4 regions of the Pelosinus sp. IPA-1 genome follow, and region 3 is predicted to be linked to each of the others. Evidence: riboswitches for the same ligand, from Rfam matches in the RefSeq annotation. Region 3 holds a riboswitch; each other region holds the start of a gene.
The links. A riboswitch is a leader RNA that binds a small molecule or an ion and turns the genes downstream of it on or off. The one in region 3 is predicted to bind cobalamin.
Positions count from the first base shown of each region.

Region 1: linked by a shared signal. The riboswitch ahead of QSJ81_RS02020 (nicotinate-nucleotide--dimethylbenzimidazole phosphoribosyltransferase) and the one ahead of QSJ81_RS01540 (hypothetical protein) in region 3 are both predicted to bind cobalamin.
Region 2: linked by a shared signal. The riboswitch ahead of cbiD (cobalt-precorrin-5B (C(1))-methyltransferase CbiD) and the one ahead of QSJ81_RS01540 (hypothetical protein) in region 3 are both predicted to bind cobalamin.
Region 4: linked by a shared signal. The riboswitch ahead of QSJ81_RS21780 (sirohydrochlorin cobaltochelatase) and the one ahead of QSJ81_RS01540 (hypothetical protein) in region 3 are both predicted to bind cobalamin.

Region 1 is NZ_BSVC01000001.1:464,390-466,593, reverse strand. It holds gene QSJ81_RS02020 (nicotinate-nucleotide--dimethylbenzimidazole phosphoribosyltransferase) at 1-937, opposite strand, end outside; cobalamin riboswitch at 1,050-1,247, opposite strand; gene cobC (alpha-ribazole phosphatase) at 1,348-1,953, opposite strand; gene cobS (adenosylcobinamide-GDP ribazoletransferase) at 2,059-2,204, opposite strand, start outside.
Region 2 is NZ_BSVC01000004.1:272,304-274,507, reverse strand. It holds gene QSJ81_RS11070 (ArnT family glycosyltransferase) at 1-1,094, shown strand, start outside; cobalamin riboswitch at 1,194-1,368, shown strand; gene cbiD (cobalt-precorrin-5B (C(1))-methyltransferase CbiD) at 1,446-2,204, shown strand, end outside.
Region 3 is NZ_BSVC01000001.1:349,544-351,747, reverse strand. It holds gene QSJ81_RS01545 (methylmalonyl-CoA mutase family protein) at 1-615, opposite strand, end outside; gene QSJ81_RS01540 (hypothetical protein) at 667-945, opposite strand; cobalamin riboswitch at 1,180-1,362, opposite strand; gene QSJ81_RS01535 (TonB-dependent receptor plug domain-containing protein) at 1,444-2,204, opposite strand, start outside.
Region 4 is NZ_BSVC01000010.1:88,351-90,554, reverse strand. It holds gene QSJ81_RS21785 (methyltransferase family protein) at 1-549, shown strand, start outside; cobalamin riboswitch at 631-809, shown strand; gene QSJ81_RS21780 (sirohydrochlorin cobaltochelatase) at 1,067-1,933, shown strand; gene QSJ81_RS21775 (HoxN/HupN/NixA family nickel/cobalt transporter) at 2,008-2,204, shown strand, end outside.

The sequences.
Region 1 (2,204 bases), 110 kb from region 3:
TAGAAACCATAAGAACAGCACCTGTTCCTTCTCCTAATGCCATATTTGCCCGGATTAATACATCCTCTGCTAGAATATTTCCCAACATTAGCGAATAGGCCATCCCAGGCTCCTTTGACATATGGGATGGAATCGCATGTTTTTCAATCGTACCATCGATGCGCGCTGCACAAGCATAGGCAACTGCTGTTATAAATCCATCTATTACAAAGGGTGTCCTTAGTCCTGCGCACTCTAACATACCAGAACAGATGGCAACAATATCAAATCCCCCTACACAACGTAAAATATCTTTTACAGTATTCATCTGGGCTTTATGACGCTCTACCCCTTTTGCAACCACATTCCGTTTTCTTTTTAATAATTCATTATCATTTAAGGCAGCCCCATAACCGACCACAAATTCGGGTAACATTCCCGTTAAAGCATGAAGCACTGCTGATGAGGTTGTTGTATTACCAATTCCCATTTCACCAAAAGAGATTAGGTTATAACCTTCCTCAACCAAATGGCTAACCATGTCTTTGCCCACATTCCAAGCTTGTTCAAATTCAGCCTGACTCATAGCTTCTTCTTTCATAAAGTTTTTAGTACCTAAGGCAACTTTACGATTAATACCAGCTTCTAATTTATTATTAATTCCAATATCAACTACGCTATATGGTATTTGATTGTGCCGACAAAAACAACTGATCGTAGCATGACCTGCTGCCATATTTTTCGTTTGCAAATAAGTAATCTCGATCGGGTCATTAGCAGTCCCCTCTTCGACCACACCGTTATCTGCTGCAAAGATTATATGATGAGGCTTCATTTCCGGATTGATCTTTCCCCAAGACAAGATGATTTTTTTTAAATATTTTTCTAGTAGGCCCAAGCTTTCTCGAGGTTTTGCTGCTCCGTTCAGCAACTCATCGACCTTTTTTTCCAAATCCATTTTTACTCCTCCTTTATTTCATATCATTCTTAAATATAAAAATACCTAGCCCAAAAGGCTAGGTATTTTATAAAAAATCCCATCCTTCTGGCATTACCCCTTACGCGGAGGTAAATGACAGCCATAACAGGCAGGTCTCCTGGCTTACGGATCATAAAACCTTACGCCTTCCCAGTTTCCTGGTGGCATATGTAAGAGTATCTCCCCGATTACAGTGGCGCGACCGCGTCGTTTAAGGATCTTTTACAATCCTTTCGAACTTCCCTATTCTCCTCTTTACGTAAGAGGCACCTGTTTGGTGGCATTTTATTCAGTTGTCACAGTAGTTCTACAATGAAACTTGTTCTCCTATGTGTAAGAAGTATGTTAGCAAGATAGTAGGGTAGATGGTAAAAAATGTCCCATGCACTCTATTTTAAATGGCAAGTATCGTTGACCAAGGAAAGAATTGGCTGGTTACTAAAGTATTCAATGATATTAATTCCTGTGCTATCTTGACGGATAGACCACATCTTATCTAGACTTAGCTGCAATGCATCACAAAGCAATACTCTCATTGTGCCCCCATGAGATACAATCACAATCGTTTCCTCTTCATGTGCCTTAATACATTGGTTTAAAGCACCCTTCGCCCTCCGTTTCAGATCTATAAAGCTTTCTCCTTCTGGCGCATTAATTGCTCCTCGGGAAGAATACATACTTGTTAAAGAATCAGGCCAAAGTGCCATAATTTCAGCATAGGTACACCCTTCCCACAAGCCAAAGTTTATTTCGCGAAATCCTTTTATCTTTATCCCTTGCAAATTATGATACCGAGCGATGATATTCGCCGTCTGAGATGCACGGGATAAATCACTACTATAAACTGCACTTATATTTTCCTTAGCAAGCCGTTTTCCCACCAGTTGGGCTTGTTCTAATCCTTTTTCATTTAAGGGAATGTCACTATGCCCTTGGTACTTTTTTGCCTTATTCCAAGAAGTTTGACCATGTCTAACGTATATTACTTTAGTCAACGCCTCACCCCTTCCTTACTTTAAAATTCTTCCCTTTACAGAAAGTATATTCTATGGGTATTAGATTGTTCAATAACACAACGAAAGTTATAACTATTATAAAAACTAAAAAAGAAATACTACTAGAGCCACAAGTTCTGTCAGTTCAACAACTGCCCCATATACATCACCTGTTAAGCCACCTAAACGTTTATTGACGTATTCAGCAACAAGGATGGCAAAGGCAATTGCTACCCCACTACTAAGTAAGA
Region 2 (2,204 bases), on a different contig from region 3:
CCGCGGGGCTGGCCGTCTTAACTAAAGGTCCTGTTGGTCTTGTGCTGCCAGGATTAATTATCTGTAGTTATATAATAATTTCTCGCCAATGGCAGCTATTTAGAAAGGTATTTATTCTCCCTGGGATCTTTGCCTTTTTAATCATTGCTGCTCCTTGGTATGTTAAGATGTACCAATTACACGGTACAAATTTCCTTGATACCTTTTTGGGATTACATAACTATCTTCGTGCCACAGTGTCCGAACATCCTAAGGATAATGTCTTTTATTATTATCTAGTCCTATTTCCTATCAGCCTATTACCTTGGTCAGGAATTTTCATTAAATCAATGGGTGTTGTTAGAAAAGAGCTTTCGTCTTCTCAGCTAATTTATTTAACAAATTGGTCTATTCTTACGATTATTTTTTACACAATGATGGCTACTAAATATCCTACATATGTTTTCCCTGCATCCTTTCCTGCGGCATTACTAATTGGATATACTTTAGGTAAAATGCAAATTCTAAGGGATCGAAAGGTTTGGTGGTGGCTTTCCATTCCAGCCATTGCATTATTACTGCTTATTTCGCTAAGTAGTCGATTTATCCCAACTGCAGCTAGTTGGACAATGATATATATTGGTACTTTCCTTTCAATTGGTTTAATACTTTGGAAACAATTAAAAGGAAATGTCTATCATTTGCCACAAATAATAGCAATAGTAACCGTAGTTATGAATTTATTCTTAATTCATAATGGTCTTATACCATTAGCAGAAACACGCTCTGCTAAAAGTATATCTGCTGAGTTACCAGCAGAAAGGGCTAGAATAGCTTCCTATGGTGAATATTCAACATCAGCGGTGTTTTATAGTGGCTATAATATTCCTCGATTAATACATGAAGAAGAACCTCAGCAGCTAGGTACTTGGGCAGGAAAATATACAATGCCTACTCAAACGATCAGAGAATTTACTTCTGATACCAGTATGTCGTATATATTGGTATCAAATAAAGATAACAAAAATTTTATGAATGAACCTTTTTCTAAGCATTTTTCTCCAATTGCTACACGGAATGAGATAACACTATATCAGCGAGGCCAATCACAATGATTGAATCAGGATAATTGAATAAATCATCTATAATTTATAAATAATAGCAGGAATATTAGCAGTAGTAGTGGAATACTACAAAAATATACCAATAACAAAATTAATAAATTGGGAATGGGTGCTTACGCTTAAAAGGGAAGTCCGGTCAAAGCCGGCGCGGTCCCGCCACTGTATTGGGGAGCATAGCTAAGAATATACCACTGGAAATAATCCGGGAAGGTTTAGCTATGTAATGAACCAGAGTCAGGAGACCTGCCTATTCTGACACACACCGTTATGACCTACGGAGGATAGGCAGGTGGTAGAATAAATTAGGTTTATTGTACCTCCTGTCTTCAGGGGGTTTTTATTTTGCAAAAAAAAATGAAGTCTGGAATTACTACTGGCACTTGTGCCGCTGCAGCAACCAAAGCTGCATTACTAGCATGGTCTGGGCAATTGCCTACTACTGTACATGTAACCTCACCACAGGGACAAAATATCCATGTGAAAATTGCAACATGTCAGCCCTTATATAATGGAGGAAAGGCAAGTATCATTAAGGATGCAGGAGATGATCCTGATGTTACAAATGGTACAAGGATCTTTGCCGAAGTAGAAGTCAATAAAACGAGTGAGATAATCCTAAAAGCTGGAGTTGGAGTGGGGCTTGTTACTAAACCAGGCTTATCTGTAGCTGTTGGTCAGCCCGCTATTAACCCTGGACCTCGTAAAATGATCATGCAAGCAATACAAGATGTATTACCTACTGGTTGTGGTGTAACTGTTACTATTTCAATACCTGATGGTGAAAGGTTAGCACAACGAACTTTAAATCCAACATTAGGTATTGTAGGCGGTTTATCCATTATTGGTACTACCGGCATAGTGGAACCAATGTCAGAAGAAGCCTTTAAAAATTCATTATCACCACAAATTTCTATGGTAAAGGCATTAGGATATAATCAAATTGTCTTTGCTCCTGGAAAAATGGGACAAGAAATCGCCATTAATAGGTACCATCTTCCTAGAGAAGCAGTAATACAAACTAGCAATTTTATCGGACATATGTTAGAAAGTGCTGTACATTATGGTATGGAGCAAGTATTGTTATTTGGCCATTTGGGGAAA
Region 3 (2,204 bases):
GCCATTTAATTTATGATAATCTCTCCCATTGGCTTTCATTAAGGCTACAAATAAGCTAAGTAATTGTATGCCAGAAGTACCAGCAAAGATAAGTAAGGGAGTTTTTTCTAAGTCAAAGCCATGAAAAGCCTGTTGTACATCATCTAATGTTGATAGCGATATGCCTTTTCCTAGCAGCAGCTCTTCTGCTTTATCTGCATCAATCCCATTCAAAGTCGCTTTATCAGCCACGATATGAATGGTTGTGCCGCCTTTGTTTAATTCATGCTGCAACACATCATGCATTTTAGTAGAAAAAGGCTCGGCACATTCTTGGCTGATCTCCCATGGTTTATTTAAGTATCCCATAGCATTGGAACCTCGTACAAAAGGAAAACTGCCAGGTAAAGAGTCACAATGACTTACATCTTCCAAGTCTTCCATCCGATACATCGGCTGCAAATTAATCCCTTCGTAGGTTTTTGTGATTAATTTTTTTTCCCAATTTGCACCTTTCAGTGCTTTTTCTGACTCAGCCCGCCATTCCTCATAGGTGGGATAGGGAAACTCAGCAAAAAATCGTGCTGGCAGATCTTCGCTCACTGCTTTTTTATTTTCTACATCCTGATTTGACATACTTTCACCATCCATTTCATCATCATTCTCTAGGATTTATCCAATTTCCCATTAGGGCTGACTAATAATACGCACTCGTTCTACACCAAAACTAGCTTGAATAACAGGTATGAATTTGCTTTCAATTATGGATCGATACATTTCCTTCTTCGTAATAAGCAATAACATACCATTACCTTGTTTTAAACTAGTTAGAGAATTAATATATTTTTCAAACTCTGCAGTTGGCATATTGTTTTTTAATGTTTGCAGTCCAGTTAATAGTCCCGGTGCCTCCTGCGGTATCCTTTCCATCAAGGGCGTAAATGGTTCCCATTTCAATGTACTCATATATGTTCTACTCTCCTTTATATACTCTATTCTCCTTGCTTTCTGATTCTAGCTAACATGTGATGCATTTTAACCTATCCCCCCTCCTTTTGTAATAAAAAAACTCCCAGCATAGGCCGAGAGTTAAACGCAAGTATAGAAATCGTATAAATAAAGCCTGGCCATTACATAACAGCCAGGACGAAAAAACGCGAATCTTGCGCGTAAATCCCCTCCCCATCTCTCGCAGGTCAATCGGTGATTGCTATATAGGCAGTTCTCCTGACTTTGAATCATTGCTTGCCCATACCTTCCCAAGACTGTTGTCTCAGTGGCATAATCATGGGTTTACTCCTCATTACAGTGGCGGGACCGCGCCGGCTTTGAACCGGACTTCCCTATTAAGCCCCGAAGGGCACCTATACCATCCATATGAAATTATCTTAATATGTACAAGTTATACTATTTTTCCCAGATTGTCAAGTTTTGGCATATTAATAAAAAATAGAATTATACAACCTATAAACTCATTTTATAGCCTAACTGAAAGGTTCTTCCCATTGTATAGTATTCAGATGTTGCATGAGAAGTAATATCTTTACGGTCAAATAAATTGTCTACTGTTAAAAAGATCTCTTTGTCCGCTTTCAGTTTATAAATGACATTTGCACCTGTTAATAACATCGGCTTAATACTTCCACCAGCATCAGTATCACGTTCACGATTCGCTAAATAGTTCGTTGTCAGTGCCGCTTTCCATTTTTCACTGGTATAGTTTATCCCGCCGTTTAGTTGCAGCTTGCCATAGTATCTGTGCCATCCCTGGCTAGCTCCATTTTTATCTGTTTCATATTTTTGAGGATTGCTATAGGAAATGCCCCAGTTAGTATGCCAGCCCCTGCCATTATCAATAGTACAGGATAATTCAAGCCCTGTATTCTTTATGTCTTCATTGCTAGTGGTAAAGGTATCTGTTGATTCGGTGTAAGTCGTTGAGATACTGTCATCAATCGCATAGTTAAATACGGCTAACCGCCAGGCATGAGTATCAGTATTACGTTTTAATCCCACTTCATAATGTTCACCTTGTTGCGGTTTTACGCTTGGATTACCTTTTACCCGACTGGCAGAACCATATATTTGAGTAAAGGTTGGCATCATAAAGGACATCCCTGCATTAGCATAAAAAGTGGTGTTTTCTTCTAATTTCTTCATATATTGCAGTTGCGGTGTAAACTTATTATAGTTTTTATCATCCACAGCCCCTTCTGTCCAAGTTT
Region 4 (2,204 bases), on a different contig from region 3:
TTTGGTACCTTTTCCGCTTTTATTGTAGCGCTGTTTGCAGAAATGTATGGTTTTCCTTTGAGTATTTACTTACTTTCCGGGTGGCTGGGGAGCCACTATCCACAAATCAATCTCTATTCTCATGATGCCGGACACCTTTGGTATACATTGCTGGGGCTGGTAGGTGACCCACATCATAACCCTATTCACGAACTAAGTAACTGGTTTATTTTTGGGGGGCTTATCTTTCTCGGTTTTACATGGAGATTTTTGCATAGCGCCCAGCGTAGAGGCGTAATCGCAATAAGTGGGCCTTATGCCTATGTGCGTCATCCTCAATACATTGCTTTTATCGTGATCCTGTTTGGCTTCCTGCTGCAGTGGCCGACGTTGTTAACACTGGCCATGTTCCCTATTCTTGTGCGGATGTATATTTGGTTGGCTAGGCAAGAAGAACGGGAAGCAATGGAACAATTTGGTGAAGACTATGCCGCCTATGCTGCAGTGACTCCACGTTTTTTCCCCAGATTAGGTCGAAGGGGCCTAGTTGGGAGTAAGCAGGATAAGTAAAAAGTTTTGATACACGGTTTGTATTGAACAAAAGCTTGACAACGTTAGATATTGATAGTAACTTTAAATAGGATTTTCTTAACTAAATATAGTAAGATAGGTGCCTACGGGCTTAATAGGGAAGTTGGTGTAAATCCAACACGGTCCCGCCGCTGTAAAGGGGAGCAAACCTGCATGATGTCACTGAAATAATAGTTTTGGGAAGGCGCAGGAATGTTACGATCCTAAGTCAGAAGAACTGCCTATTTAATAGTCACCGTTTACCCACGAGCGATGGGGAGGGGATTTAAGTAATGCTGTTGTACAATATTTCATCGTTGCGTTTTTTTCGCAGGGATTTTTATCGTTATAACTTTGCCTGGCTTATATTACGTCTCCCGTTCTTGGATGGGAGATTATTTTTTTACGTAGTGTATTGACGATTCCATCTTGGGGAGCGGAAGTTAGTATGTTGCATGAAAATCTACCCCAATATTCATCATTTGGTATTTAGCTATAATAATTGGAGGAATTTATAATGGAAGAAGCAGCTAGCGCCGTCAACTGTTTGGCGGATAAAAGGGCTATCTTAGTTGTTAGCTTTGGAACTACTTATCTTGATACGTTGAAAATGGCCATTGAAAGTACAGAAAGCAAAATCAGAGCTACCTTCCCTAATTACGAGGTACGTCGGGCGTTTACTTCCCGTATTGTCATTAAGAAATTGGCTGAGCGAGATGGTATTCTAATTGATACGGAAAAGCAAGCGCTTGAAAGATTGCAAGCTGAGGGATATAAAGAAGTATTCATCCAGCCACTATATGTGGCCGCTGCTGAAGAATATGAAAAGTTAAGAGAGGTTTCTGTACATTTTGCTCATACTAAAGTGTTTGATAAGATTACTCTTGGCCGTCCACTGCTTTATTATATGGGACAGAAAGGCAACCCAGACGATTACCTGATTGCCATTAAGGCTGTTGAAACGCAACTACCTAAGTTAAGATACCAGGAAGCGATAGTGCTTATGGGTCATGGGGGAGTACATCCTGCTAATACTGCTTATGCCGCTTTACAAATAAAATTAGAAGAAGCCGGGTTGAATAATATTTTTGTGTATACTGTCGAAGGTTTCCCAGCACTGGATAGCGTTATTGAAAAATTGAAAAGTAAAAAGGTGAAGAACGTGACTTTGTTGCCATTTATGCTGGTAGCTGGCGACCATGCCACTAAAGACATGGCTGGTGATGAAGAAGATTCTGCTAAATCCCAATTACTTAAAGCTGGGTTTAATGTTGATATATATTTCCACGGCTTGGGCGAAAATCTAGCTATCCAGGATATTTATGTACAGCATCTAAAAGATGCTATTGATCAACTGATCGTGCATAAAGCTAAAAAACACTAGTTTTAAACGGGTCATACTATAATATAATTTCATGAGATAGATGCCTGTGGGCTGAATTAAAGGAGATTAAAAAGATGAATGCCGAAATTGGCGCTATAATTGGGTTAGGTTTTGTACTCGGGCTTAGGCATGCAATCGATTGGGATCATATCGCCGCTATCACCGATTTTATTGGAGCAGAAGATACGAAGAAAAAAAGTTTCTTCTTATCACTTTACTATGTAATGGGTCATGCGTTGGTTAATTTAGTATTCGGTAGTGCTGCAATTTT